DNA from 3 places in the Paenibacillus sp. MDV22-iso6 genome. Region 2 is predicted to be linked to each of the others. Evidence: riboswitches for the same ligand, from Rfam matches in the RefSeq annotation. Region 2 holds a riboswitch; each other region holds the start of a gene.
What was found. A riboswitch is a leader RNA that binds a small molecule or an ion and turns the genes downstream of it on or off. The one in region 2 is predicted to bind S-adenosylmethionine.

Region 1 (7,759 bases), on a different contig from region 2:
TCAAATTCGATTGTCAGTTGCCATGGGAATTACACTTCTGTCTGCCATTGGAGCAGTAATAGGTATCGTAGTAGGTGTGTATGTGCTACCCATGCTACTTGAGTTAGTCCTTTCGGGATATGGCATCGTACATCTTCCACTTATTTTAAATTGGGGAGGCATTATTCTGTTTGCTTGCCTAAGTATTGGTGCAGCAGCTCTTGGCTCGTGGTTCTCTTCGAGAGTTATTCGTGAAGCATCCCCACGTATATTGGTCATTGAATAACTTAGGCAAAAGAATAGCATTCCAAGTAAACATCTTATTTCTACACTGACTGATTACTTGCGATAATCAAAAACACATAAACAGCCCTTCCGTATCCCAATAGGAACGAAAGGGCTGCTCGTATGACTCCTTCACAGGCAGGGTGAATCCCAAGCACATACGAAGGAGCTATTTCCGCCACTTCTTCGCCAGCTCACCAATCTGCTGCGGTGTAGTTCGGCAGCACCCACCAATCAGCTTAGCACCCGCGGCCACCCACTGTTCCGAAGCATCACTCATACTGCCACACGTTCCCTGTCCGCTCCACGTCTTCGTAGCTGCATCGTATACTTCTCCCGAGTTCGGATACACAATAACAGGTTTGTCGCTGGCACGGCTGAGAATACTTACGGCTTCTGTCACCACTTCCATGGGAGCACAGTTCAGGCCAATCGCAGCAATCTGCGGCTCGGAACCAAACAATCGTGCACATGTCTCAATCGGCGTACCTTCGCTGATTGCCGTCCCGTCTTTTAAAGAAAAAGATAACCAGGCATACGCATGAGGAAACTCCTTCAGTAAATCAACCAGCACCTGTGCTTCCTGCAACGAAGGAATCGTCTCAAACGCCAGAATATCAGCACCCGCTTCAATCAGCGCCGCCATACGCGGACGATGGAATGCAGCCAACGTCTCATCCGACACGCCGTAGTGACCGACATACTCCGATCCATCAGCTAGATAAGCGCCGTAGGGCCCAACGGATGCAGCAACCATCGGTCGTGGCCGAGCCAAGACCCCTGTCTCCAAGACATCAGACGTTTGTTGTGCCGTTCCGAATACCAGATTGCCCTCCGGTTTGACTGCCGTGTTTTCAAATCCCCCGTCCTGCACTTCTGCCCATACGTCATCTCTCGCCTGTGCAGCCAGTTCCACCGTCTTGCGAATCAGGTCCAACGCTGCTTGCTCGCCGATTCCTCTCTTGCCGAAGCCTTCCACCGTCGCCTGATAACTGGATGTAATTGCACAGTCGGCTCCTGCGCGGAAATAATCTGCATGGACCTGAACGATAACATCTGGATTCTCGAGCAATACACGAGCCGACCATAGTGGATCATCCAGATCACAGCCATGCTGCTCCAGTTCGGTTGCCAGCGCCCCATCCAGAATCATGACTGGATACTCACGCAGGATCTGTTCTATGGGATTAGTCTGTTGTACTTGCGTCATGTACTTGTCCTCTTTTCTTATTCACACGTTCTGTCAAATAATACGCTGCGTAACACACCGCGATGAATGGAACTCCGCAATACAGCGCTATTCGCTGTGTCGGGTCAAAAGCAATGCCTATACATGAAGCCAGGCACAATATAAACGAGATGATCGGTACCGCCGGGTAAAGTGGTGTGCGGTAGACCAGATCCTTGACCGCATGTCCTTCCCGGATATACTGTCTGCGGAACATGTACTGTGAAGCACTGATGCTCATCCAGACCGCAACAACAGCCAGACCTGAAATGGAGACCAATGTAATATACACGGTACCTGGCGCAATGATGCTGGACAGCAAAGCCAGACCGCCCCCAACCATACTGATCAAGAGCGCATTCAGCGGCACACCACGTTTGGTCAATTTGGCAAACCATGGAGAGATTGTCTTTTTATCGGCCAGTGACCAGAGCATTCGCGAAGATGCATACAATCCCGAATTGGCCGCAGACAAAATCGCCGTCAAAATAACAAAATTCATGATGTCCGCTGCATACGGAACACCGATTCGCTCCATGACCGCCACAAACGGACTTTCGAGTACGCTTGCATCCGACATCGGCAGCAGTGCCGAGAGGATAACAATCGTTCCGATAAAAAAGATAATTAAACGCCAGAGCGTGGTATGGATCGCTTTTGGAATCGTCTTCTCCGGATTCTCTGTTTCCCCGGCAGCAATCCCAATCAGTTCGGTACCCGAGAACGCAAAGTTTACAGCAAGCATCGTCATTAGTATCGCAGTAGCCCCATTGGGGAACCAACCAGATGCTGTAATATTGGATAGAAACGGTGCAGGTTCCGAATTTGCCATTGGAATAATACCAAACACGGCTGCGCCTCCGAGAATAATGAAGACTACAATTGTAAGGACTTTAACTGCGGAAAACCAGAACTCCGATTCCGCAAAAAATTTGACGGTCAGCGCGTTGAACAGGAAGATCATAAGCGCAAACAATGCGCTCCAGATCCAAACATTCACTGAAGGAAACCAGCGCTGCATCAACAGCCCGGCCGCTGTAAACTCGGAACCGAGGGCAACCGTCCAAGTGAGCCAATACAACCAGGCTACAGTGTATCCTGTTGCTGGTCCAATATATTTTGCCGCATAGCTATGAAACGCCCCTGTCTCTGGCATATGAACAGAAAGTTCACCTAGACAGAGCATGACCAGATAGACGACAATCGCTCCGATCAGATAAGACAGAATGGTACCGATCGGTCCTGCCTGCTGGATGGTATAACCCGAACTAAGAAAAAGACCTGTACCAATGACACCACCCAGTGAGAGCATGATTACATGACGTGCCTGCATTTTGCGCTGAAAATGCCCTGTACCTTTGTTGTTATTCATGTCTGCTCCCCTACTTCTTCATCCAGAAAACAACAAAACAAAAAGACACACTCTTCCTAAAGAGTGCGCCGTTACTGACAAATAAAAACAAACGCTCCTATCTATCAGGCTGTTCACCCGCTGGAATTAGCACAGTATCCTTCAGATCTGTTGCTGAGGTTTCTAAGGGCCAGTCCCTCCACCTCTCTGGATAAGAAAATGATTTTTTATAAAAAAAGCGATCTATCATGTTTGTGTCAACTATTAAAAAGAAACGTCTCTCTTATTCCGTCGATGATCCCTGATTTGTGATTTTAACTTTAATATCATACGTGATCGGAATTTCACTAAACGTTTCGTCCCAGTTATTTTTAATTTTCTTCCATACCCGTGGATATTTGATTCGCAGCTTATCGCCAAACCCTGCTGCATCCACCTTGTAGACATCCTGCATTTTGTGAAGCAATTGATCTACCTGTTGTTCAGCCATATGACCGAAGTCCTTCTCCAGACCATCCAGATAATGCTCAGAACCATGCGCTTCCGGAGCTGTCCAATTTTCCATAAACCAGCCGTCTGATTCAATTTGAACATGAAATGAAATATCGTCGCCCTTAACTGTGGGAATAATTTTCGATTTTATGTGTTTAATCTCGTAGGTTATAGTGCTGCCGTCTTTGTGTGTATACGTCTTAACGACTCCACCTTTCGCTTTTCCTTGTACCCAGGATAGTCCCTCCATGTCCGTCTGATTCAGACTTCCGATCCATCGGTTCGTTTTCCCGCTAAAAATGGCCGCTCCCGAAAACTTGTGTTCCCCCTCATAGGAGATGACATTTTGCAGCAAATAGCTCGACCCCGATTGCATGGTTGCATCCAATTTGGCGAGTGAGACTGGTGGCAGAATTTTATTGGTACGATACACATTGTCCACAAGTCCGGTAAGGTAGAATGAAGGAATCTCACTGGGATCGTTGGACGTCAATGCATCCAGTGCCCTGCGATCACTGACAACAACCAGACAGCTTGGCCGAATATCATTATCACGCAACACAAAATCAAGCAGTTGATCCAGTCTGAATTTCCGGGTCACCTCGGAGGACACCACGATGACTTTCAGATGATGTCCAATCAGCGGCCGGTCTCTTCTCAGAGAGAACTGACGAAATATCTGTATAACTGAATCGCCTGTTAATTGTTCGTTAAAATAGGACTTCCCTGCTCCAGGGGATCCTTGCTGGCTCTCTTCCTTGGATGATCCCTTAGGAACAATCTGAACCGTAGCTGTGATATTATTCCTTTTCGGATAGTGTCCACCCTGTTCATTCACACTCTTCTCAAATTCTGTCTCTTTGGCAACATCAATACCCAGTCCCACGTACACACTAAGATCCTCAATCTCTTTGCTGCTCCAGCATCCAGAGGTAAACAACAGCAGCATTAATCCAGGCAGCAATAGCGCTAATCTGACCTTGCGACTCATGCATACTTCCCTCCTTTTTTGCGGAGGATGCTAATCAACAGTAGGACTGTAGGCAGAATTCCAAATAGGTAAATGGATAAATTACCCACTGCATCCCCCAGTTGAAATGTTTCGTTCACATCCTTGGGAATTAAGGCGATGATATAAATTACAGGCAGCAGGATAAACATGGCGGGTAAAATTTTCTTGCTTTTGAACAACTGGGCACAGCCAACGGTAGCTGCATAGTGTGTGATCGAAAAGGTCGAGAAGATTTGCATGATCCAGATCACGAGCAGCAGCGATTCAAAACGCTCAAAGATCAATCCCTGTAGCTCAAAGCTTCTCATCAGATCCAGGGTAGGCCACGTTCGAGTTTTCATGCCTTCAATGGAAAGACTTCCGATTACCATAACTACCGTAATTAAGTAGATGCCTGTCGGAACGAGCGTACCCCACATTACCGCTTTGATCCCTTTTTGCGGGTGCTGCATATAAGCCATGATGACAAACATCACTTCATAGCCTGTATACGCAAGCAAAGTTGACTTAAGTCCCTTGAATACCGGCATAATCCCTTCTCCCAATACGGGCCTCAGGTTATTAATTTCAAACAGTTTGCTGCTAAGCAAAATGGCAATGACAAAAATGATAAGTGTGATGGGCAAAATAATCTCGAATAGACGTGCTACTGCACCCAGGCCACCTGAGTTCAAATAGATGCCCACCCACATGAAGACCATAACAATAGCCCAGACCGGTGTTCCTTCCAGCAGATAAAGTCCGGTTACTTCTGCCATAACCCGAATTTCAAATGCCGAAATGACCAGAAAATAGATAATCGCAACCGCTCCCAGTATAAAAGCAATCCATGAACCTGTTATTTCCTGAACAAACTGAAAACCCGTTTTGCCAGGAAATCGTCGGCACAGGATGACGAGCATAATGCCGATAAACGTGGCGATTAGCCCGGATATGATGATGGAGATCCAGACATCCGGTGTGTCTACTGCCTCAACCGTAGTACGCGGAAGTGTCAAAATCCCAGCGCCCAGCATGTAATTGATAATCATGACTCCGGTCTGGGTTGTCGTCAGCTTATCCGTGGGACGATTCACGTTATCACCTCTTTGCTCTGGTTTAAAATGTTTATGTTAATCTTGCTATTCATCTATTTCTTGCGATCCGGATCGGTAGGGTTCATCATGCGCGGACGCCGCCTCATCATTTTTAATGGTGCACGGATCAGCAAGTCCTTCCATTCGCTCAAGCTATACGGAACCACTGGGCTGACATAGGGAACCCCAAAGCTTTTCAGGCGCACGAGATGGCTGCAAATAAGCAGGAAGAACATAATCACCCCGAATAATCCAAGCGCCGCTGCACTGAACATGCCTGTAAAACGCAAAATTCGCAGTGTAATTCCAGCACTATAGGTAGGGATGGAAAATGAGGAGATCGCCGTTACCGCAACTACGATGACGAGAAATGGACTGACAATACCGGCCTGTACGGCTGCATCCCCGATAATGAGACCACCGACGATGCCCATCGCCGGACCGATCGGTTTGGGCAGACGGATACCAGCCTCACGCAATATTTCAATGGCTGTCTCCATAATGAGTGCTTCAATAATGGAAGGAAACGGTACACCATTTCGCGTCTCAATAATGGTCAATGCCAACTTCGTGGGAATCAGACCAGGATGAAATGAAATAAAGGAGATGTACAAGGCAGGAGCAAATAGCGCAATCATGGCTGCCAGAAAACGAAGCATGCGCAGAAATGTGCCTGGTATCCAGCGCTCATAATAATCCTCAGGAGATTGCAGCAGCATGCTGAAGGTTGCGGGCACAATTAAGGCAAACGGTGTACCATCAAGCAGTATGGCAACACGTCCCTCTAACATTCCGCTGATTACGCGGTCTGGCCTTTCCGTGTTTTGGATCTGTTGAAACGGACTCAGCTCATCGTCTTCAATTAGCTGCTCCACATAACCGGATTCCAGCATGACATCCATATCCAATCCTTCTATGCGCCTCTGGACCTCTGCCACAAGCTCAGGATCGGCAATATCCTCTATATACGCGATAGCAAGATCCTTCTTGATCCGGGTACCCACTTCAAATTTCTGAATAAACAAACTCTGATTGCTTCCGAAGCGTCGCAGTATACCTGTATTGTCACTGAGATGCTCCGTAAATCCAATTCTTGGCCCGCGAAGCAATGCTTCGGACAAGGGCTCTTCAATGTTGCGGCTTATTCCTTTGGGTGTGCCAATCATCAGTGCACCTTGCATGCCATCCACAAGGAGTGCATTTTTACCCCCAAGTACTCCCAAGGCCAGCTCCTGTAACGATTTGGTCTCCTGTATCTGGCTGACAGGCAGAAGTTGATTACTTAGATAGTTCTTAATCTGATGTATATCGGCTGGATGAAGGAAGCTCTCCTGTTGCAGTTCCGGTACACCCCTGATCATCAGAGGTGTAATCAGATGCTCATCAATCAATTGCTGGTCCACAAGACCATCAATATACATGACCGCTGCCCTTGTATTCGTGCCTCGTATTGTAAACTCTCGAATATGTACATCAGCATTCTGAGCAAAGGTCTCCTTTGAACTAATTAAATCGGTAACATAATTCCCGGTAAGCTTGATATTGGCATAACGCCCTGTTTCTAAACTCTGGTTCTCATCAGATCCTGATGATACAGATTGCTCGTCGTTATTGCCTTGGTTTTGATCTGTAGAAATTGCGAAGCTTCCCTGATCCACGGAAGAACGAATCCAACGGGTTATTTTCAGAATCGATAGCGGAATGACACATAACAAAAAAGCCTGTAACCATATGGGCCACTCCGGCACGTACGACCAAATCGTTGACCACATCACCCTCACCCCAACATTTCTCTGCGCTATGAACTTGCAGGTATTCCAGAGTATTGTTTCCCCGATTGCTCACAATAATTCCCGTTTTTTTGAACAACAAAAAGCAGATGCCTCTATTGGCACCCGCTTCCCTAGGGTTATTGGAGTTTACCTTATCTATACGATTTTGGTTACGTGTTGCGCCTTCTCATCAAGTAGATGTGCAGACGCCGCAATGGTTGTAAAATCATTCAACGCCACCTCGATCTGCTGCTGACTTCGCTCCACGTAGCCTTCAACCTTCTGTGTTCCGCCAGAAATGTTCGTAATCTCTTTGGTTATCCCATTCACACTATCCCGAATCTCATTAATGGAATTTTCGACCATGGCCGATAGTTTGCGTACTTCCTTGGCTACAACATCGAACCCGCGCCCATATTCGCCTGCATGTGCCGCTTCAATCGCAGCGTTCAGGGCCAGAAGCTGGGTCTGCGACGCAATTTCGCGAATCGTTTTAACAACTCCCTGGATAGAACGTGCCTGTTCTTGCAAATGATTCAGTGTCGCTCGGTTGTGGGCGGAAAC
Region 2 (7,759 bases):
TTGTATTATCCGGTTGGAATGTCCAAGGAATGAACGCCAGGAATCCTTCGGAATCATACTTGTTCGCAATGCACTCATCCTGAGCTTCACGTACACGAAGCAGGTGCAGTGCGCGCTCTTCCATCGTTTCACCAAGGCCGATAACCATCGTTGCCGTTGTGTTCATACCGATACGGTGAGCTGTCTGCATAACATCCATCCAATCGCGCCATGAACCTTTCAAACGGCTGATTTTGCGGCGTGTACGGTCATCCAGGATTTCCGCACCACCACCAGGCAGAGAATCGAGTCCCGCTTCGTGAATTGCACGTACAACCTCTTCCAAAGTAAGACCGTCGGACACTTCAACCATTTTCATAATTTCAGCTGGCGAGAAGGAGTGCATCGTAATATTAGGGAAACGCTCCTTGATCGCTTTGAGCAGGTCAGTGTAATAGCTAAACGGCAGATTCGGATTCGTTCCGCCTTGCATCAAAATCTCGGTACCATTTACGTCTTCGGTTTCTTGAATCTTCTGGAAGATGACTTCATCGGGAAGTACATATCCTTCGTCAGAGCCAGGTCTGCGGTAGAAAGCACAAAAACGGCAGTACACATCACACACGTTCGTGTAGTTGACGTTACGCCCAATTACAAATGTTCTGTATGGTTCGGGGTGCATGCGTTTTACAATCACATTGGCGGCGGCCCCGATTTTGTCTACTTCATTTGATTCAAACAGCTGAATCGTGTCTTCCAAGTCCAAACGTTCGCCCCGAAGGGCTTTATCTAAGATACGGTCTACCGTACTCATCGTAAAAAAGCCTCCCTCATGAAGAGAAAATATAATCACGATCCGTCCCAACTTGCTCATATAGATGAAAGTTTTGGTGGCAACATCGCATTTCTGTACTCCACATATCGTAACACAGGTTACATGTGAAAAAAAGCACCTTATGAGAAGGTGCTTTAAAAATTAATAAAAATGTTTACATATGCTATCTATTTCATTTCTTTTTCAGCGGGCTCTAACACCCGAGTTTCAATACTATCGACTCTACGAGTCCTGAAGTGCCTGATCCAGATCTGCAATCAGGTCATCGATGTCTTCCAGACCAACCGAGAAGCGCAGTAATCCGTCAGTTATACCCCGATCACGGCGAACCTCAGCCGGCATAGCCGCATGAGACATCATCGCAGGATAAGACAAGATACTTTCAACCGCACCCAAACTCACGGCAACAATTGGCAATTTCACACGATTAAGTACAGCCTTGGCCCGATCGCCTGAACCTACGTCAAACGACACGACAGCGCCGTATCCGCTTGACTGACGTTCATGAGCTTCACGGCCGGGATGATCCAGCAGCCCCGGATAAAATACAGCCGTAATATCACTGCGTCCACTAAGCCATGCAGCCAGCTTCGCTGTGCTCTGTTCACTGTGTGCCATACGCGCACCCAAGGTCTTCATACCACGCATCAGCAGCCAGGATTCCTGAGCCCCGAGCACGGTTCCAAGTCCATTCTGCAATTGTTTTAGCTGTGTACCCAATGAATCCGTACGAGCAACGGCTAAACCTGCCAGCACATCACTGTGTCCGCCAAGAAACTTGGTCGCACTATGTACGACAATATCCACCCCGAGCTCAATCGGACGTTGGTAATAAGGCGTCATGAAGGTGTTATCAAGAATGGAGATTAACTCATGTTCCTGTGCCCAGGAGGTGACTGCAGCAATATCCGTGATCCGAAGTGTCGGGTTGGATGGTGTCTCCATATAGACTGCCTTCGTGTTCGGTTTGAGTGCTGCCTTTACTTCCTCAATATTGGTCATATCCACAAAGGTAGTCTCAATCTGCATCCGGCTCAGAATGGAAGTAAGCAGTCGATACGTTCCTCCATATACATCTTCCGTCACAATCATGTGATCGCCTGCCGAGAACATCATGAACACACTGGAGATGGCAGCCATGCCTGAGGAATAGGCAAATCCTCGTGCCCCACCCTCCAATAATGTAATGTAATCCTCCAATGCCTGACGAGTCGGGTTACCGGAACGACTATAATCATGTTGAGGTGGATTAAAAATATCAAAATGATGGAATGTGGAGGCCTGATAAATTGGCACACTGGAAGCCCCGGTGGTTTTATCGATTTCGTCACCGAAATGCAGCAGCTTGGTATCGAACTTCAGGTCGGAATGAACATTCCGTTCATGATTGTTGGCATTATTGTTTTGCTCACTCATGATGCGTTCCCCCTTCTATCTCCTGCTGTGCAGCTGTGAGTGCATTGCCCAGATCGGCAATCAGATCTTCGGCGTGCTCGATCCCTACAGAGAAGCGCAACAGACGGTCATCTACACCTACCGCGTCACGAATTTCAATCGGAATATCCGCATGGGTCTGTACCGCAGGATAAGTCATCAATGACTCTACACCCCCGAGGCTTTCCGCAAAAGCAATCAGTTTGATGTGACGAAGCAACGGTTCAACATAACGAGCATCCTTTACTTTGAAAGAGAAAATGCCTGTATTTCCACTGGATTGTTTATTCTGTATTTCAAATCCGGGATGATCCGACAAACCAGGATGATACACTTCATTAACGGCTGGGTGCTCCAAAAGGTACTTGGCAATCGTCAAAGCATTATACTCATGCCGCTCCATGCGAAGAGCGAGTGTCTTCATGCCTTTCATCAGCTGATAGGAGTCGCTTGGAGACAACACTGCTCCAATAGAATTGTGCAGGAATGCCATTTCGGCCGACAATTCTTCCCCTTTGGTAATAATTAATCCGGCAAGTACATCATTATGACCACCCAGATACTTCGTGGCACTATGGATGATGATATCAGCACCGAGTTCAATTGGACGCTGGAAGAATGGAGTCAGTAGTGTATTATCCACAATGGTCAGCAAGTTATGGCTCTTGGCCCAGGAGCATACCGCTTCCACATCCGTAATCATCATTAGTGGATTGGTTGGTGTCTCAATAAATACCGCTTTTGTATTCGGCTGACGAATACTTTCCAGAGCTGCCAGGTCATTGGTATCTACGTAACTTGCCGTCACACCAAATCGAGACAGGATGCGTTCAAGCAAACGATACGTTCCGCCGTACAGATCCAGCGATACAATCAGATGATCCCCTTGTCCAAATAAAGCGAAAATCGTTTGCAAAGCAGCCATGCCGGAGCTACAAGCAAAACCTGCATCACCGGATTCCAACGCTGCCGCTGCTTCTTCCAACACTTTACGGGTTGGATTGGTCGTACGAATATAATCAAATCCCGTGCTTTGTCCAAGCTTTGGGTGGCGAAACGCAGTGGATTGATAGATCGGAAAATTAATGGCGCCCGTTACCGGTTCATTGATAGACCCAATTTGGGCCAATCGACTTTCGATTTTCAACTTGTTGTCTTCCATTGCAGCATCCTCCTGTAATGTCGATTAGATTTGCGGACCAATATCGTAAGGTGTCTCTTGATACACATAGTAATTGAGCCAATTAGAGAATAATAAGTTTGCATGTGCCCTCCAAGTGGCCGGGGGAACACGGGAAGGATCGTCATTCGGGAAATAATGTCTAGGCAGCGCAATGTCCATGCCTTTAGCTGCATCACGGTCATATTCCCATTTCAATGAAAGCGGGTCATACTCAGCATGTCCGGTTGCAAAAATCTGTTTGCCGTCTTTGGTAGCAACCAGGAAAATACCCGCTTCCTCTGATTCAGCCAATATTTCAAGGTTTTCATTTTTTTCAATATCTTCACGTCGCACTTCCGTATGGCGGGAATGCGGGACGTTGAATACTTCATCAAATCCGCGCAGCAGCTGCACATTGGATCTGTTGATCGTATGTGAGAATACGCCAAAACATTTTTCATCCAATGGAACTTTGGGAACTCCGAAATGATGGTATAAACCCGCTTGGGAAGCCCAACATATATGCATGGTCGAAGTCACATTGGTTTTGGTCCATTCGAAGATCTCCTGGATTTCTTTCCAATAGTTCACGTCTTCAAAGTCCATTTGCTCTACAGGAGCGCCTGTAATGATCATGCCGTCAAAACGGCGGTGTTCAATCTCATCAAAGGTTTTGTAGAACAAGTCCAAATATTCCTGGGAAGTATTCTTGGACGTATGAGACTTCGGATGAACCAGAACGATATCTACCTGAATTGGTGTGTTACCCACCAGACGAAGCAATTGTGTTTCTGTCGTTTCCTTTGTGGGCATCAGGTTTAATATAGCGATACGTAGTGGACGAATGTCCTGCTGGTAAGCAGATGTCTCGTCCATGACAAAGATGTTCTCTCCTGCAAGTACTTCCTTGGCAGGCAGTGTGTCTGGAATTTTGATTGGCATGGTGTTTCTAACTCCTCCTTGTGCATAAATAGATGCAGCCACTGCGGATTCGATACGATTCGCATCCGTGCAGTTATAGGCTGCCATGAGCTTGCCTGCAGGCGCTGAATTGCAACCACATTGCTGGCGGCAAGCTCAAGTTCCTTAGCGAAAATCACTGCTGAGAAGTCGGTGCATATAACAAAGACCTTCCTCGGATTCCGAGAAAGGTCATATGTAAATAGATATGCGCCTCTCTCATCTCTCAGTTACAACAGTGTCACTTGGACACTTGGTCGCTGCAAGAATTAGCACCGTGCGGTATACCGCCGGTTGCCGGGTTTCATCGGGCCAGTCCCTCCACCTACTCTTGATAAGATTTCGCTTTATTCAATTGTAAAAACTAGTGTGGTTCACCTTTTACTTTAAGACATTAATCCCCTCACGTCAAGGTGTAGTTCAATGTCTGTTCCTCAGGATCGGAACCGTTCATCATCCGTTGTCATACACTGGTCCAGGGCGCGAAATCGACACATTTTTGCGCTTGAAAGGACCCTGTACCAGCGGTATACTAGACAAGTGTTATAAACCCTTATGTGAGAGGTGACATATTCAATGGATGGCGACCCGAGGCCTGACTGGCAGCCGAATTCCGACAAACTGCATAGAGAATTGATATCAGCATGCCGGCAGCGGGACGTTACTTCCGTTTGATTATAGAGCGAACGCAGTCCTGACTTCCAGGCTCCGCTGCCGACCGGCTGATCTGTTCTTTTTGCGCCCATATTGATGAAATCCGCCCATTTGGCGGGTGCAGAAGGAGTAGATGAATAATGAAAATCCGGTTGGTAAATAACGGTGTATTTATTCCGGTGGACGACATTCAGCAGGCGCTGACTCCACCAGCGGAGGGGTTTTACTGGATTGATGCGGACGTAGACGATTTGGCGGTACTTCAACCGCTGTTCATGATGCATGATCTGGCCGTAGAAGACTGTTTGAGTGACGAAGAACAACGTCCGAAGATTGAAATTTATGAGAGCCATTATTTTATTGTTATTAATAGCATTCGTTTTGATGATGAAGAGATTTTTTTACGTGCCGTCAACTTGTTCCTTGGCAGACACTTTATTATCAGTGTTACCAAACAGAAAGTCAGCGAATTGCGAACATTGAAACCGATCCTATGGGAACAGGAAATCAGTACGCCGGATAAGCTGCTGTATCTGCTGGTTGACTTGATTGTTGATAATTATTTCACCGTAGGTGACCGAATTGAAGCGCGTATCGAGAAGCTAGAAGAAGACATTCTGATGCACACCAAGAAGTCTCATCTGAATGAGATTATCGGGTTGCGCAGTGAGATTCTGTGGCTGAAGAAAGTGCTGGGACCTCAGAAAGAGGTCATTAACACACTCAATAAAAAAGATCTGCGTCTTATTGATGATCAACTGCAAAAGTATTTCAGTGACATTTATGAGAATGCTGTGAAAATATCCGAAACCTTTGAGACTTATCGCGACTTGATGGGGAACTTACGAGAAGCTTACCAATCCAGTATCGCCAACCGGGCGAATGAAATCATGCGTGTGTTCACCGCCATTACCACGGTGTTCATGCCGCTGACCGTTATCACTGGCATCTATGGGATGAACTTCACGAACATGCCTGAGTTGGACTGGAAATATGGTTATTTTGTGGTCATTGGCCTAATGGTTACGCTGGGCCTAAGCATGTTCTTTATTTTCCGCAAAAAAGATTGGGTTTGAAATAGCAAAAGACGAAGGGCTCCACTTTTGGAGACGCTTCGTCTTTTTTTATAATTAGTTTATTGTATGACAACTAACGTCCTATTTCCAATCTAGCCTGCATTCTGCTCTGTCTCTGTGTGACGACGAAACCGGATGCGAATCATGCGCAGTCTTTCGTAGACCTGCTCCAGATTGCTCCCGCCAGGCTTCTCTTCTCCATACACCTTATGTAACACGGGCTTCAGAAACGTATCTCCCAGCTCCTCGTAGGCGCTCCATACCGCCTCTTGCTCCTCTTCGGGCATGACAGCAAGCTCCGCATCGAGTAGACAATCTGTGTCATACCCCTCCAAATCCAGTGCCTCTAACAGTTCAATTAGCTCCCGACGGGACAATCCGGAACGATTCACGATCTCCTCTAACGTATATCCTTCTTTCATCCCTTCAAGTACCTGCTTCCGTGTGGTAAATCTGTCTAGCTCCTGCTTGTATTTCTGCTCTCTCTGTTTGTACAACCAGCTCTCATATTCTTGTTCCTTCAGAACCGAGTACACCCACTCTAGCGGAAAAGATGTGGAACGTTCCAGTCCATTCGTAAGCTCCAACCATTCAGCTCCGTACTCGGAAGCCTTGCTCTCTCCTACGCCAGGCAGTTGCATCAATTCATCGATGGTTTGTGGAACAAATGCACTGATCATGCGTAACAACCGGTTCGTTGCAATAAAATAGGGGGCCTTCCGGTCAGACGCTGCTCTCTTCCTGCGCCATATGCATAGGTCCATATACAGCCCCTCATTGCCATATAATTCACTGTAACAATGAAGACGTTGACCGCCATAACTGCGCGACTTCAAATCATCATTTTCGTGAAACATACCCTGCAGCAACGGACGATATCCTTCGCCCATCTGTATGGCTAACTGATGACGATAAACATGTAACAGCTCGTCCCACGAACTGCCAGCATACCAGATGTCATCCGTTCGATCTCCTTCCTCATATCGGCTCCATCCCAGATGCCACGCTCCTTCTTCTTCACCGATCCACAGCTGGGCATGTTCTTCATTCTGATCTGACATTCTGGATAATCTGTTCATGAAAATGACTTCCATATCATGTCCCTCCTTCAATAGTTCAGCTCGACACAGTCTGTATTGTGCTAAATTAAGCAGCACAAAAAAACACCTCTCCTGCAAAATCCATGCAAGAGAGGTGCTTCCTCATTAACCGTGCTATGCTGTTGCTCATAATATTACCACAATGGAAAAATTAGTCAACTGCTTGTTTGTAAAGCTATTTACTTGTTCAAAGCCAATTTGGCCAACGCAAGCGAACCACACAGTCCTGCGTTATCGCCAAGTCCCGGTGAAACGACATACTGGTCAATTTCGGACTGAAGTGCAGGATGCTGAACGTATCCAGCGAGCAATTCCTGCAGTTTGCTGCGAACCATTGGGAACAGATGCTGCTGCTTCATCACACCGCCACCCATTACAATTTTCTGAGGTGTGAGGATCAATACATAATTCATCAGAGCATGCGCCAGGTAATGTGCTTCAATCTCCCAGGCCTTGTGATCGGATGGCAGTTCGTAAGCCGGTTGCTCCCAACGTTTATTGATGGCAGGACCTGCGGCAAGCCCTTCGAGACAGTCCCCATGATACGGACAGAACCCTT
Region 3 (7,759 bases), on a different contig from region 2:
CTGAAGCACTTGCACCAAAATGATCATAAATACAACGGATATAATCATAATTTCATTCTGATAACGGAAGTATCCGTAGTTGATTGCCAATGTTCCCAGACCTCCACCACCAACCATCCCCGCCATCGCCGTGTAGGAAACTAAGGTAACGATTGTAATGGTGATACCAGCTATCAGACCCGGCAATGCCTCTGGCAGAAGCACACGCCGTACAATCTGTCCGGTTGAAGCTCCCATCGCCTGTGCGGCTTCAATGACGCCACGATCCACTTCACGCAGTGTAGTTTCCACCAACCGGGCAAAGTATGGAGCTGCGGCAATGACGAGTGGTGGTATAACGCCCAGTACTCCTGTAGCAGTGCCAACCAGTGAACGCGTAAACGGAATGAGTGCAACAATCAAAATGATAAATGGCACTGATCGCAGAATATTTACAATAAACGATAGTATCGTGTACACCACTTGAGATTGAATCGAAGTCGACCTTGCCGTCATAAACAGCAATACGCCTAGCGGCAAACCAATGATTATCGTGAATAGGCCCGATGCTCCGAGGATTTGCAGTGTTTCAATTGAAGCCTTACCGATTTCTTCCCAACGCACTGTTGAAAAATCCATTTAACGAAGCACCTCCACATCAAGTCCCTGATCCACTAATTCTTTAATGGTGAGATTGATCTCATCTGACTGCCCCTCAAACCGAACGGTCAGCTGTCCATAGGGAACTTGTTTGATCGTTGAAATGGTGCCTTGCAAAATGGCGAAATCCACTCCTGTTTTACGAACCGTTCTGGACAAAATCGCCTCATAGGTTTTATTGCCCAAGAAGGATATTTTCACAAGCTTAGAAGATCCATCCTTCTGTAATGAGACATCTGCACTCGCCAGAGCGGTCTCTTCTAATGCAATTCCCACCTCATGGTCCCGCATCATAAAGTCACGCGTAATGGCATGCTGCGGCTTGAGAAATACTTCCGTCACTGGCCCTTGCTCCACGATGCCTCCCTGATGGATAACCGCCACCTGATCACAGATATTCTGGATCACGTGCATCTCATGGGTGATTAGAACAATCGTGAGGTTATACTTTTCATTGATATCCAGCAATAACTTCAGAATCGAATCAGTTGTCTGGGGATCAAGTGCCGATGTGGCCTCATCACACAGCAGCACGTTCGGATCACTCGCGAGCGCTCTCGCAATACCTACCCTTTGCTTCTGTCCGCCTGACAGCTGGGCCGGATATTTATTGCTGTGGTCCTCCAGTCCAACCAATGCGAGCATTTCCTTCACTTTTCGATCAATTGCAGCCTTGGGCGTATTAACGAGCTTTAAAGGAAAAGCCACATTGTCATATACCGTAGCTGAGGATAACAGATTAAAGTGTTGAAAAATCATGCCGATCTTACGCCGTTGTTGTTGCAAATCGGACTTATTGAGATCGGTTAGGTTGATTCCATCAACCCAAACCTCGCCTGCCGTGGGGCGTTCGAGCAAATTGATACAACGGATCAATGTACTCTTGCCTGCACCGGAATGACCGATAACTCCGAATATTTCACCCTTGCGGATATTCAAATTTAGTTCCGATAAGGCCGTCGTACTTTTTGAACCTTTACCGTACTTCTTGGTTAAACCTTTTAATTCAATCAAAATTACTGCTCCTTCCCACTGCCTACATGTATCTTTACCCGAATGAAAGGAAAACTCCCCTTCATCGTACAAAAAAAGAGCCCCTTTTGCAGAAACAAAAAGGGCTCTTCACGTGAAAGATTATACCTTCTCATCTGCCAAAATCGTGCCTTGCACCATTTTGTAGGAATTAGCACCTAACATCTATAAAGTATGACACAGCTGTCATGCAGTTATAAATCGGTTGCCGGGCTTCATCGGGCCTGTCCCTCCGCCGCTCTCGATAAGAAATATTTAATTTATAAGTTCAGTAGTAGTTATAATGTTAATGTCATAAATGTTAATTCCATCTAACTGTCGATCAGGAACTCAGTATAATCCAAGTATTCCGATTTGTCAAAGGCAAATATTACTATCCAATCAGTTCGTCGGTTGATTCACTACCTGCTTATGCCACTTCTCGTTGATGTAGCCATACGCTGCTTTTAACGTCTCACATACCATATCCACACCCTGCCGGAGTTCCAAAAGATGCTGATCCAGGTCTTCCAGCTTCACTTTCCCTTGCAAAGTCTGGTGCAGCTGCCACAGATCATCCTGCATTTCGGAATTCATGTAATGAATCTCCATGTTTCGCCGCTTGCGCAATTTGCTCATTGGCTCACGGTAAGAGTCCTTGATCCGAATTAGTTCGTTAGCAAGAACATAATGCAGCTTATCATATCCGAACTGTCTTAATACGGTGAAATAAGAATAATGCGTTTTAACATTGGTTGTGTTCAGCTCAAATATTTCATTCAACACTGTACCTAACTTATCCAGAATGGCAAAACATCGGATGAAGCCATCCTTATAGAAATAGACGTAACGGGCATACTCTGCTTTTTCTGGTAATGTCATATCGTCCGTAGAGCCCGCTTTGACTTTCTGACGGAAATGGGAAGCTGCAAAACAGCTTTGCTCCAATTCATCCAGCGAAGAGATCAATCCCTGGGTCCATATATACAGTTTACGAAAATCATGGGTAGGATCATGGTCCACATGCATCTGTCGCTGAAATAGCTCAAGCGTATCCGCCATCGCTTCCATCGCGTCCTTTAGTATGCCTTCGTTCTTACGCGGCTTTTCACCCAGCAACGTTCGCAGCATATATAGCCTCCTCTTTCCACTCTGCAGATCATCAAATTAATAATAATTCATCATATTAAACAAAATCGGAATCAGAGTAAACGTATGACCGCTGCTTACAATAGGGTGCCCTGACACGCCTGACATCAAACAAAGTTCACCTGTCCAATGATGTACATCATCGGATGGTGAACTTCACTGGATTATCCCTGAACTACAATAATTCGGATATATCAGAACCGATTAACGGGCCGATGCAACTTGTACACCAGGAAACTCATATAGGTTAATACACCGAACAAAATAGCAATATCAAGCATATGCGCCAGCGCCACGAACATATACACTTCCGGACGATTCATCGTGAGCATCAGTCCAAAACCAATGACCACTTGCAACAAAACCAGCACAACAGAAATGACGCCAAGTGCTCTTAATTCCGTGTTATCCGGATGTTTGCGATACGCAAAATGACCGAGGATTGCAATGACGATTACTAATGAAACAGCTGCCACCCGGTGAGCAAAAGCAACAGCTACGCCTCCCGAGAGCTCAGGAATAATCTGCCCGTTACAGAGCGGAAAACCTGAACAGCCTCCAGCAGAATCCGTATGGCTCACAAATGCTCCAGTATATACCACGAGGTACGTATAGATTGTGGAAAACCACACCAGATTTCGGAACCCTTTGCTGACTCGCGGATATCGATTCAATCGTTCCAATCCACCATGGCGAGCTTCCTGCCGAATACCAAGCGCCATCATTAAGGAGCTAGCAAAAGCAATTAAGGCAAATCCGAAATGCAGTGCCATGACTGCGGAAGATTGGGAGAATACGACGGCAAAAGCACCCATGATTCCCTGGACAATAACAAATATCAGCGTTAACAATGAAAACAATTGCAGATCACGGCGTGATTTGCCAAAACGCAAAAATGCTACAAAAGAGGCTATGGACAAAAGCCCTGCCAGTGCGCTGACGGCGCGGTGGGAAAATTCAATAAGTGAGGCAACAGTATGTGCAGGCACAAGTTTTCCGTTACATAAAGGCCATTCTGCGCCGCAACCGAGGCCCGATTCCGTTCGGGTCACAACGCCTCCGCCAAATGTGGCCAGAAACATGACAAGACAGGTTAATACGGTTAACCATTTAAACAAGGTTAAGTGTTTCAATTTTTTCTCACCCGCTGTTGGTTTAAGATGGCGAAGAACTACATCCTCCGCTTGATTCGATACTTTGACACTTATTTCACAACTAAATTCATTATACCGGATAAATGTGTCATTGACGCCGCGCTTTGTGACAAAATGTTAACGTCTGTCGAGAAGTTGACCCGCAGGTCATCGGTAAATATGTACATTATTACAACGTTAGTTTCTCCCGAAAACTCGGAAAATACAAACGCCACTTCCCTATTTCAAGAGAAATGGCGTTCCTTTAATTATAACCTTTAACATGGTAAACCTGTCATGCTTTATTTATGAATCGTGTTATACACCTCAACTGCACGCTGCAGGAATTGCTCAATCTCTTCTCTCGACTTGCGCAGTTTGTTCACATAACGAACAAGTTCCCGGCCATCTGTGTAAGCTACAAAGCTGGGGATGCCGAGGATATTTTTCTCTTCGCTCACTGTACCCACCTGATCTACGTCGACCTCAACCAACTTCAGTTCACGAGCAAACTTTTCTTCAACTTCAGGCATAAACGGATCGATGTACTTGCAATCACCACACCAATCTGCCTTAAATACAGCTACAGTCAAACGCGGAGATTGGATTGCCACATCAAATTCCGGTTTCGATGTAATCTTTTCCATTACAACATCTTCCTTTCTATACCTTGTCTTATCCTCTAAGTGAAGCAAATTGCGGAGTGGAAGTCAAATATTCGGCGCATACTGACATCAACAGCTTCTTAAACTAAAAGCGTAATCAGAATATCAGGAAAGGAGGTCATGTCATGACTTCCGTTAAATCGGATTCCTCCGAGTCTGCCCATCATGGGTCAATATTACAGATGGTTCGATCCATCCCCGGTGCGGCCCGGGAAGTGTGGAGGGGCAAACAGGCGGCTTGGCAGGCTTCTGCACAGCTTCGTCATCCCTTGCGTGATATGGCTTGGGACTCTGACATGGCTGCTACCTTACAAGCTGAAGTGGAGCGCTTGTTGCCTGGAAACGAGAGTTCTTTTGCCCGAAATACGCTCAGTGCACTGGTCTGTGAAGAGGACTGCATCATTCTGGAAGAAATCAAGACATTAACGCAAGAAAACAACCGGAGTAACATCACTCGCACAGCAGCATACCTGGAATGTTACGAACAGTATCCAGAGCTGCATTGGGCCCTGCTTGCCCATATGGTATCCCGCAACGGAGGATATCACATGACCGATCTTCAAAGTGACCTTATGCATAATCTGCAAAATCAAACAGACCGTGAGCACATGTATCGACTACTGGAGCGATGTAATGCCCTCATTTTCCAAGATGCTTATCCCCAGCTTCTGTTATATATGAACAGCCGCCGGATCGGCCGGAGCTGTTTTCATTTGTTGTCCCATTTTCATGTATCGGCGTTCATGACACCGTTCTGGGAACGATTTTGGCTGGAGCGATGCAGCTCGCTGCTCAGTGTCGCGTTAATTATTAATGAGCAGAACTATATCGAGAGCCGGGTCGTGCAGCATCCTTATTTTCAAAAACAAGTGCTGTCCAAACCCGCATTCCATCTGCATAATCTGGCTGGGCTGAACCATATCGTATTTCCACTCGGACGGGAAAAAGGTCTTGCAGGCCGGGTTATTGAACATTTTGGCAAGCTGGATGAGCGGATTATGTTTGGTAAAGGCTTATATGCGATGCTGTTTGGAGTGGAACAAGTGTACACACAAGTATTGGAGTTTGCGCGCTCGGTTCCCCACCGTGGCTCACGTGCTGAATACTGGCCTGGTCTGTTCACCGCACATAAAGATGAACCCGGAGAAGCTGAGCTCTATAGTCAGGAGCTGTTGGATCAAGAATGGCTAGGGGAAGGACAACGGTTATATAGTCCTGAATTGCTGGCTGTATGGGGTGATACGCCGTATGAACCGATTACAAGGCAGGATTGGCTGCAAAATCGCGATTGTCTCGGTCATCTCACTGCCCCGCGCCGCCCTTGGCTGTTTGAGATGAGTCATGAGCATCGGTATGGAATGCTAAAAACTGCATTGGCCCATGATGCCAAAACCTTGACTCATTAAGGACAGAGGCCTTACCAGGGAATACGTCTAGAGTACAATAATGGACTACTTTTTTGGTATTATAAAAAAGCCCTGTCCGCTTTGAGAGCAGACAGAGCTTGTACTTATTTCAAACAATATAACGAAGTGTGTATTGTGTGTTGAATCGATTATCCACGTTGCCCGGCTCCACGTTGTAGACGCATGAGCGGACGGAGTATTTTTTGCAAAATACGAGGGTAACTGCCCAGTTCGTCTTTACGAAGTACACGTAGAACAACCATGAGTACCAAGTACACGACAACCACAAGCGCACCCACAAACAGACAGGTAACGAGGAATGATACACGTGTTGGCAGGAATAAATCAAAGATGGAGTTCCCAGCCCAGTTCGCCGCAAAACCAACACCCGCTGCACACAGCACGGTAATGATGAATCCTTTCCAACGATCACCCATGATCGAGAAATCAACAATTTTGCGAAGCACCCGCAGATTAAGATACGTAATAACCAGGAAACACAATGCGGTCGCAATAATGATCCCGTAAATGCCAAAGATTGGAGCCAGAATTAAACTCGCTACGAGTTTGACTACGATACCGGCAGCTACACTGATCATTGTAATCCGTGGTTTACCTACCCCAAGCAAAATGGAGTTGGTGGTCATCATCGTAATTTGGAAAATGGTACCGAACGTCAGCAATGTAATGATTGGTGTTCCGTCTGGGCTGGTAAACAGTAAGCCGTTAACGGAATACGCTGCCGCACACAGAGCGATAACGATCGGCATTCCTGTCAGAATCGAAATGCGCAAAGCAAGCGTCACCTGATTTTTCAGATGAACTTCATCTTTGCGTGCAAAAGCTGCCGAAATGACTGGCACAAGTGATTGACTCAGTGCGATAGCCAGAATCGGAGGAATGCCTGCAATACTTTGGGCCTTGGCACCGAGAATGGCAAGAACTCCTGTCGCTTCATCCATCCCGATTCGTCCGCTAAGCAGTGGAACTACCAGCGATGAATCGATAAAGTTAATCGCCGGAACAGCGAGTGAAGATAAAACGATTGGAATCGAAAGTTTGAATATATCGCTGTAGATGCCCCGCATGGGCAATTGATCCGCACGCTCATAATTCAATTGCGCCGCACGGTCATTTTTGCGAAGTTTCAAGGTGAAGTACAACATGACCGCAAAAGCGCCAATGCTTCCGAATACGCCCCCAAATGAAGCCCCTGCAGCAATGGTTTGATCATCGTAATTCCATTGCAGCATAACAAACGCCACGATGATCGCTGTACCTACACGTGCAAACTGCTCCACAATCTGTGAAATGCCGCCTGCCGTCATATTGCCGCGACCCTGGAAATATCCACGCATCATTGCGATGGCCGGGAAGAGCAGTAGCGCTGGAGCCAAGGCCCGAATGGCGCTCACCGATTCCGGTACTTTGGATACGTACGTCGCATAATAAGGTGCTGCGAACCATAATAAAGTAGACATCACTACCCCGGCTACAGCCGCAAAGATCAGGGCTGCACGGTAGATTTGTTGAGCTTCACCTGCGCGTCCCAGTGCATAACGTTCCGAGACCATTTTGCTAAGTGTACTCGGTATGCCTGCTGTAGCTACGGTTAACAGCATTAAATATACCGTATTGGAGATGGTAAACGATGCGTTACCGATATCGCCGAGGATATGCTCCAGCGGCACCCGTTGAACCAATCCGAGTACCCTCGCAATTAGCGCAGCTGCCGCCAAGATGAGCGTACCTCTAA

Region 1: linked by a shared signal. The riboswitch ahead of mmuP (S-methylmethionine permease) and the one ahead of metA (homoserine O-acetyltransferase MetA) in region 2 are both predicted to bind S-adenosylmethionine.
Region 3: linked by a shared signal. The riboswitch ahead of AC4PM4_RS26375 (methionine ABC transporter ATP-binding protein) and the one ahead of metA (homoserine O-acetyltransferase MetA) in region 2 are both predicted to bind S-adenosylmethionine.

The regions. Positions count from the first base shown of each region.
Region 1 covers NZ_JBZVDZ010000010.1:185,939-193,697, forward strand. Annotated here, with positions in the region: gene AC4PM4_RS25755 (ABC transporter permease) at 1-265, shown strand, start outside; gene mmuM (homocysteine S-methyltransferase) at 434-1,474, opposite strand; gene mmuP (S-methylmethionine permease) at 1,452-2,864, opposite strand; SAM riboswitch class I at 2,959-3,061, opposite strand; gene AC4PM4_RS25770 (Ger(x)C family spore germination protein) at 3,127-4,326, opposite strand; gene AC4PM4_RS25775 (GerAB/ArcD/ProY family transporter) at 4,323-5,423, opposite strand; gene AC4PM4_RS25780 (spore germination protein) at 5,477-7,195, opposite strand; gene AC4PM4_RS25785 (methyl-accepting chemotaxis protein) at 7,352-7,759, opposite strand, start outside.
Region 2 covers NZ_JBZVDZ010000006.1:290,291-298,049, reverse strand. Annotated here, with positions in the region: gene mqnC (cyclic dehypoxanthinyl futalosine synthase) at 1-793, opposite strand, end outside; gene AC4PM4_RS18745 (trans-sulfuration enzyme family protein) at 1,037-2,230, opposite strand; gene AC4PM4_RS18740 (aminotransferase class I/II-fold pyridoxal phosphate-dependent enzyme) at 2,223-3,410, opposite strand; gene metA (homoserine O-acetyltransferase MetA) at 3,435-4,352, opposite strand; SAM riboswitch class I at 4,587-4,711, opposite strand; gene corA (magnesium/cobalt transporter CorA) at 5,165-6,100, shown strand; gene AC4PM4_RS18725 (HRDC domain-containing protein) at 6,193-7,194, opposite strand; gene AC4PM4_RS18720 (ROK family protein) at 7,380-7,759, opposite strand, start outside.
Region 3 covers NZ_JBZVDZ010000011.1:114,393-122,151, forward strand. Annotated here, with positions in the region: gene AC4PM4_RS26370 (methionine ABC transporter permease) at 1-618, opposite strand, end outside; gene AC4PM4_RS26375 (methionine ABC transporter ATP-binding protein) at 619-1,653, opposite strand; SAM riboswitch class I at 1,781-1,922, opposite strand; gene AC4PM4_RS26380 (Cthe_2314 family HEPN domain-containing protein) at 2,053-2,781, opposite strand; gene AC4PM4_RS26385 (COX15/CtaA family protein) at 2,994-3,917, opposite strand; gene AC4PM4_RS26390 (thioredoxin family protein) at 4,235-4,579, opposite strand; gene AC4PM4_RS26395 (DUF2515 family protein) at 4,723-6,003, shown strand; gene AC4PM4_RS26400 (putative polysaccharide biosynthesis protein) at 6,153-7,759, opposite strand, start outside.